Regions from separate parts of the Paenibacillus sp. FSL R5-0527 genome, predicted to be linked through region 3. Evidence: riboswitches for the same ligand, from Rfam matches in the RefSeq annotation. Region 3 holds a riboswitch; each other region holds the start of a gene.
The links. A riboswitch is a leader RNA that binds a small molecule or an ion and turns the genes downstream of it on or off. The one in region 3 is predicted to bind cyclic di-GMP.
Positions count from the first base shown of each region.

Region 1: it holds a riboswitch for cyclic di-GMP, as region 3 does, so the genes downstream of both, NYE69_RS08305 (polysaccharide deacetylase family protein) here and NYE69_RS02050 (transglutaminase-like domain-containing protein) in region 3, are expected to answer to the same signal.
Region 2: it holds a riboswitch for cyclic di-GMP, as region 3 does, so the genes downstream of both, NYE69_RS25485 (methyl-accepting chemotaxis protein) here and NYE69_RS02050 (transglutaminase-like domain-containing protein) in region 3, are expected to answer to the same signal.

Region 1 covers NZ_JBBOYI010000001.1:1,873,910-1,876,176, forward strand. The annotation lists gene NYE69_RS08300 (NCS2 family permease) at 1-352, shown strand, start outside; cyclic di-GMP riboswitch class I at 745-860, shown strand; gene NYE69_RS08305 (polysaccharide deacetylase family protein) at 933-2,267, shown strand, end outside.
Region 2 covers NZ_JBBOYI010000001.1:5,726,278-5,728,544, forward strand. The annotation lists cyclic di-GMP riboswitch class I at 632-721, shown strand; gene NYE69_RS25485 (methyl-accepting chemotaxis protein) at 930-2,195, shown strand; gene NYE69_RS25490 (GAF domain-containing protein) at 2,214-2,267, shown strand, end outside.
Region 3 covers NZ_JBBOYI010000001.1:449,289-451,555, reverse strand. The annotation lists gene NYE69_RS02055 (glycoside hydrolase family 16 protein) at 1-540, opposite strand, end outside; cyclic di-GMP riboswitch class I at 789-874, shown strand; cyclic di-GMP riboswitch class I at 930-1,017, shown strand; gene NYE69_RS02050 (transglutaminase-like domain-containing protein) at 1,031-1,831, shown strand; gene NYE69_RS02045 (collagen binding domain-containing protein) at 2,111-2,267, shown strand, end outside.

The DNA.
Region 1 (2,267 bases), 1.4 Mb from region 3:
GGTAACGACGGGGATCTTGTTCCTCCTGGCGCTGTTCATCGCGCCGCTGGCCGGTGTTGTGCCGAGCGCGGCAACGGCTCCGGCGCTGATTATCGTCGGCGTGCTGATGATCGGCCAGGTCAAATCGATCGAATGGGATGACTTCCTGCATGCATTCCCGGCGTTCTTGACGATCGTATTGATGCCTTTTACCGGAAGCATCGCCAACGGGATCGCCGCCGGTTTGGTCTCTTACGTCATTCTGGGCGGATTCAACAACCTGTTCACCAAAAACAAAGTCAAAATCCATTGGCTGATGTGGGTGCTGGCCGTGCTCGTACTGGCGCGTTATATCTTCCTTGGCACCGAATAATTTAATGAAAACCGGATCGACCAACAAGGGTGTCCTTCTCCGTCAGGAGCAGGCGCCCTTGTTTTGGTTCTACCGCCGCCCACTGGAACGACAAACCGCCTACCCTTCAAAATAACGACATAAATTACCTCTATTTCTCCCAAATGAACGGATATCGCCGGAATAGCAACATTTTTTGCCTTTATTTTTCTGCTGGATTATCTCGGAGCAATACAAAAGAGCACCGCAGACTTATCGGCGCGCTTCTTTAAGCTCCATTTCTAGGCTGTTTGGCATGGAAAGAAACGGGTCCCCATTCCTGAATATTTTTTTGTGAATCCGCTTTTTTTCATAAACTATGGATTGATTTCCAGCCGGAGTCGATTATAATAAATTTGAATAATTAAATAAAGCGAAGTCAAAGGCAAACTATTCGAAAGGATAGGACGCAAAGTTTGGAGTCTAAAGCGTGCGCAAGCCGCGGTGAGAATTGCGGTGCAAGCTGCGCTATGATTGTCCGGCCGCCATGTAAGTATGGCGGTCTTTTTATTTTGAAGATTTTGATTGGAAAAAATTAACTTTCACAAAAGAAGGTGAACTAATGATTTCGATGGTAGGAAACGGCGCCCGGTCGATTCGGATCGGATTAGTCACAGCTCTGCTAGCGTTTTGGGTGGCCGGCTGCAGCGGGGCCAGTCCGCAGGCGGACAATGGGAATGGGGCCTCCCCCATGTCCGGGGCGCAGACCGCCTCATTGCAGCAGCAGCCGATTGCCCGATATACGGGGGAACCGAGCAAAACATTGTCTTTTGTCTATACGGCCAAAAAGGAGCTTTCCCTAACGTTCGACGGTTTGGGCGACCGCGAGACGATCGAGCGCTTATTGGATGAACTGGACAAGCATCATATCAAGGCGACGTTTTTTGTCCCGGGCATGCGGGCGGCCGAAGAGCCGGATTTGGTCAAGGAACTGGCCAGCCGCGGCCACGAGGTGGAGAACAATACGTTGACGCGCGCCGACTTGACGACCTTAAGCTATGAGGAAATTTATAAAGAAATCAACCGTACCAACGGTTTGATTGCCGACGCGACAGGCATGCAGCCGCAGTTCGTCCGGACCCGGGGGGCCCGTATGAGCGAAGACGTTCGCCTGGTGGCGGCGCAAACCGGACTAAAGGCCGTCGTTTCCTACAACATCAATCCGAAGGACAGCGACATGCAAAGCGCCAAGGAAATCGGCGATTACATACGGAAGTACATTAGCCGCGGCGGCATTATTGCGCTAAATACAGACGTGAATCCCGAGGTGGTTTCCTCCATTTCCTATATTGCGGCTGCGGCGAAAGAAGTAGGCTATAAATTGGTGCCGCTCGCAAAGCTGGTGCGTGACGGCGGCGAGCGGAAGCCGCTGGAGCAAATCCCGGGATACGATGCCGCCCGGATCAATCCCGATTACGAGCAGGCGGACTATAATCTGATTTATAACGCCAGCGACATCGCCAAATGGAACCCGCACGGCAAGAAGGTCGTCGCCCTGACCTTTGACGATTGGGGCAGCGATTTGACGGTTACTCGCCTATTAAAGATCCTGGAGGATCATGACGTCAAAGCGACCTTTTTTCTGCGGGCCAACGGCGTAGAGAACAACCCGAACCTGGCCAGAGCTATCGTCGAAGAGGGTCACCTTGTGGCGAATCATACCTACAGCCATCCCGTGATTACGCAAATCCCGCCCGACGAGCTGCAGGAAGAAGTGGTCAAGGCGCACCGCATCATCACCGAAGCGATTCAGCAGCAGCCGGCGATGCTGTTCAGGCCTCCAACCGGGGAGATCAACAAGGAGACGGCCAAGGTGATCGCGGCCACGGGGTATAAGACGCTCGCTTTGTACGATGTGACCACCCTGGATTGGAATTCCGACCATGACGCGCAGTAC
Region 2 (2,267 bases), 5.3 Mb from region 3:
CGGCGGGTGCGCTGCTTAATTAACGCCTGGATGGCAAGCTAACTCCTTGTTTAGCTTGACCGTCCGGCGGTTTTATTTTCGCTTAAGCAAGCCCGGTGAGCTCTCACGCTGGCCACAACTAATCTAACGGTTGCCACAACCGCTATTCGCTTAAAAAACGTTGATTTCAAATTGTAACGGTTGCCATAGCGCTTATTTCACTGAAATCCGGCTCATTTTGCTTAGTTTCAGGCAAATAACGCTTCTCACAACCGTTAAAATTTTGAACAGGGCTTTTTTCGTCAAATAGCCGCTATTACAACCGTTAGATTTTCTGCGAACCCAATTTTGCTTCGAACACCTAAGCCTTTCCAGGAAAACTGAACCCAGCCGTATGCGATAGGTCAGCCATCAATACCTTGAATCTAAAATGGGATATATAGTACATCCTTCCTATTCGACCTATATTTTCCCTTCTTTTTCTAGAACCAAAGTCATCCTCTTATAGTCCCCTATTATTGAAAATTTTTTGAATTTGCCGAAAATTTTATGAAATATCAGGACCCGCCTTCCGATATAAGTAGTATATTCCTAATCTGTGGGAGCGCCGCGACTTCACTCTCCCATCATTCACAACCAAATACAAGGAATAGGATGTAAATCGCAAACCTGGCCGAAAGGCAGGGACGCAAAGCCACGGATCTAAAATTCTTAACGGAATCATGACCGCCGGGATGCCAACCTTATGCCGAATCATGGCTTGTTGGCCGCCGGACTTTCTTCGCGAAAGTCTTTTTTTGGTTTCAATTAGGGCTTGGGGCCAGGTTAAAACGTCGCGGCGAAGCTTCGGACAAGGAAGGAGGGGACCTGCTTCTAAAAAGTTAAAACGGCGAAAAACGGAAAACGGCAGCTGCTAAGGGTATTAGAGTGACAGCAAAGGAGTAAGTAACTTGAAATTATCACATTTCGGTAAAGGCTTAGCCCGCAAGTTGTTGTTGCTGGTTGCCGGACCGCTTGCGGTGCTGGCGATCGTGCTCGTTCTGATCTTCTATCTGCTTGGACTGATGAACGGCTGGGCCGCCGCGCTGATGATCGTCCTGTTTGCCTTGATCGGCGCGGGGGAGGCCGTGCTGATTGCCGGGCTGCTCGACAAATCGTTCCAAAAAATGGCCGAGCGGACCAAAGCCATGACGGAAGGCGATTTAGCCTTCGACGGCGACGTCCAGGTGATGGACGAATTCAGCGAACTGGCCGGCCACCTGAAGCTGATCGGCGCCCAATTAAGGGAAGCGGCCGGGCATATGCAGGACATGTCGGCCAAGGTAGCCGATACGTCGCGGGACTTGACGGGCAATATGGAGTTTTGCAACGACCTCGTTGTAGGGGTCACGGAATCGATCAAAATGATTTCCGAAGGTAGTGAGCAGCTCGTCGAAAGTGCACGGAACAACCATTTGATGCTTGAAGAAGTCGGAAAAGGCATGGAGCACATCGCCCTGTCAGCGCAAGGTGTGGCGGAGGAAGCGACCGAGGCCGCGGCTCAGGCGAATGCGGGCAACGAAGGCATCGACCGCCTGGTTGACCAAATGAGCAAAATTTACGAAACCACGGTCGCTTCGTCGCAAACCGTAAACCAACTCGGCGAGCGGACGGAAGAAATCGACAAGGTCACTCTGCTGATCTCGGAAATTTCCAGTCAAATCAATTTGCTGGCATTAAACGCGGCTATCGAGGCCGCAAGAGCGGGCGAATACGGCAAAGGGTTCGCAGTGGTCGCGGGCGAAATCCGCAAGCTTGCCGAGCAATCGGCGGCATCGGCCAAGGATATCGCCGAGATGGCCGGCCATATCCGCACAGGCTCCGATCAATCGATCGAAGCGATGAAACGGGTCATGACCGAGGTCGAGACCGGAAGCGTCCTCGTTACCTCCGCCGGCGATTCGTTCCAGCAAATCGTGCATTTGGCCGAGCAGGTGTCCACCCGGGTTCAGGAAGTTTCCGCGGTGACGCAGCAGATCAGCGCAAGCACGGAACAAATCATGGACTCCGTAAGACAGACGCTCGAGATTACCGAGGTCAATCTGGCCGGGACCAAGGAGATCATGGCTTGCTCGGAAGAACAGTTGACCGCCATGGAAGAAACGCTCGAATCTTCCAAGCAGCTTGAGACGGAAGCCGAAAAACTGAAGTCCCTATTAAACAGATACTCAATCTAGCAAGCGAGGAGGATGGACATGGAACGATTAGCTTTGCTGTTTGAAGCGCTGGAACGCCTGACCGGCGTGGCC
Region 3 (2,267 bases):
GTTGAAAACCGGATAGGTAAAGCCGGCGCCGCCCGTAGTATCCGCCGTAATTTGCGGCCCTTGTGTAGGCGTCATCGCCGTAATGGTGGTTTTGTTGATGTTTTGAAACACAAGAGTGTAATCCAGCGTAACCCCATTCGCTTTGGAGTACAGTTGAATTTCGGTTGTCGCGGAAAGCGTGAACCAATAACCGTTAAAGCCGCTGTCGCTCCAGTGGCCCCAGTTTTGGTTGTAGACAAAGCTGCCGGCACTGTCAATATCGACCCAACTGCCGCCCACCTTCACATTGACGCCCAAGTCTTGGACCACATCATTCCAGGTGGCGGAGCCTCCATTGAATTTAGGCATCACAAATCCGTAACTGGCTTGTCCAACCCCTGATTTTGTGATGACAGGTCCGTCCGACGCTGAAAAATAATCCATAGAGGTGATAGTGGTCGTTCCCGCTCCTTCAGCGGCCCGAACCGGCGAAGTTGATAGCAGGCCGACGCTGGCCATCATAACTAGCGCCAGGAACAAACTGAAAACTTTTTGCTTCATAAATACCCTCCCTTAATTAATAGTGGATTCTCCTATCCCATGCACGGTTAGGAAAATACTAACATTATAGTACATTTTTATTCTATCGAATGTGATCACCGGATGAATAGGTGCTATTTTTTTGGTGGGGTCCTATTTTTTCGGGTGAGTTCGAGTGAGTTCGGGGGAAGAATGATAGTTCGACAAAATTCCAAATTTTCTCTTGATGGTATTCCATATATTTGATATGATAGATTCACAAAAGTTGATCACGATAACGGCAAACTTGTCGAAAGACAAGGACGCAAAGCTACAGGGCCTTCTTGACGGACGTCAATGGCAGCCAGCTACCGAACGAAGATGCTTTTTTGTTTTTTTGGAGAAGATGTATCAGTATCTGTGAAACTCTATTACGAAAATAGCAAACTTGTCGAAAGACAGGGACGCAAAGCCACAGGGCCTTCTTGACGAAACGTCAATGGCAGCCTGGCCGCCGAAGGGAGTTTGCAGTATGCGCAACATTGTGTTCGCTATTGTAGGGCTTTTTGCGTTATTGATGTGGGCTCCGGATGTACAAGCTGCCCCGTCCGAAGATTGGTTGGGTTTGGAGCAGTTGGACCGTGGCGCCGTCGTCATTCGTTATGATGCGGAAGCCGGGGCCAAAACGAAGCTCATGATCGCAAAAGGTAGTGACAAATATACCTATGTCCTTTCGCCGGACAAGCGGCAGGAAGTATTTCCGCTCCAGATGGGCAATGGTGAATATAAGGTTACCGTTCTGGAACAAGTCAGCGGTACCAAATACAAAATCGTTCAGGAAGCGGCCGTTACACTTCAACTGGCGGATGACAGCAAAGTGTTTTTGAACTCTGTGCAAAATGTCGATTGGAGCGAAAGGGATCAGGCAGCCCAGCTTGCGAAGAAGCTTGCCCAATCCGCTCCGTCCGACGAGAAGAAAGTGCACGCTATTTATGAATATATTGTCGGGACGATCCGGTACGATCATACTCTGGCAGCCAGCGAATTGACGGACTACCTTCCCGATAGCAACCGTACGTTGGCAGGGCGGAAAGGGATGTGTTACGACTATGCCTCCTTGTTCGCTTCCATGTTGCGGAGTATCGGAATTCCGGCCAAGCTTGTTATGGGAACTTCGGAATACGTTGATGTTTACCACGCTTGGAATGAAGTTTATTTGAATGGACAATGGGTAACCATTGATACAACTGTCGATGCGGGCTGGAAGAGCAGTGAGACCGGGGTCAACATGATTAAAGACGCCTCGCGTTATTCCCCGGCTAAATACTATTGATTTTTACGAAATAAACATAGGCTTTGGACGATATGTCCAAGGCTTATTTGGCGTTGTTGAGAAATTGTATAGTATTGGCATATATAATGGCGGAAGCCCATTTGGTTCTGAAGAAAATACAGGCACAATTAATCGTGCGCCAATAAAGATCAGCGGAGGTGATGGACTGAAAATTACCCTATCGACATGTTGTCCGATGGATGCATGGCCCGAATTGCGCACGGAAGGCGGATCGGAACCGAATATAATGAGGGTGATGTAGAGACAGAGGGAGAGATTATGAGGAAAAAGGTTTGTGGAATCGTTGTGGCATTGCTGTTGCTGATGCAGACGCTGTACGGCGCATCCGTTTGGACGGCGAACGCAGCGGCCGGCGTGCAGGAATCGACGGGCAGCGCGCAAGAATCCGTGACGGATAGCGTATATGACCGGCCGG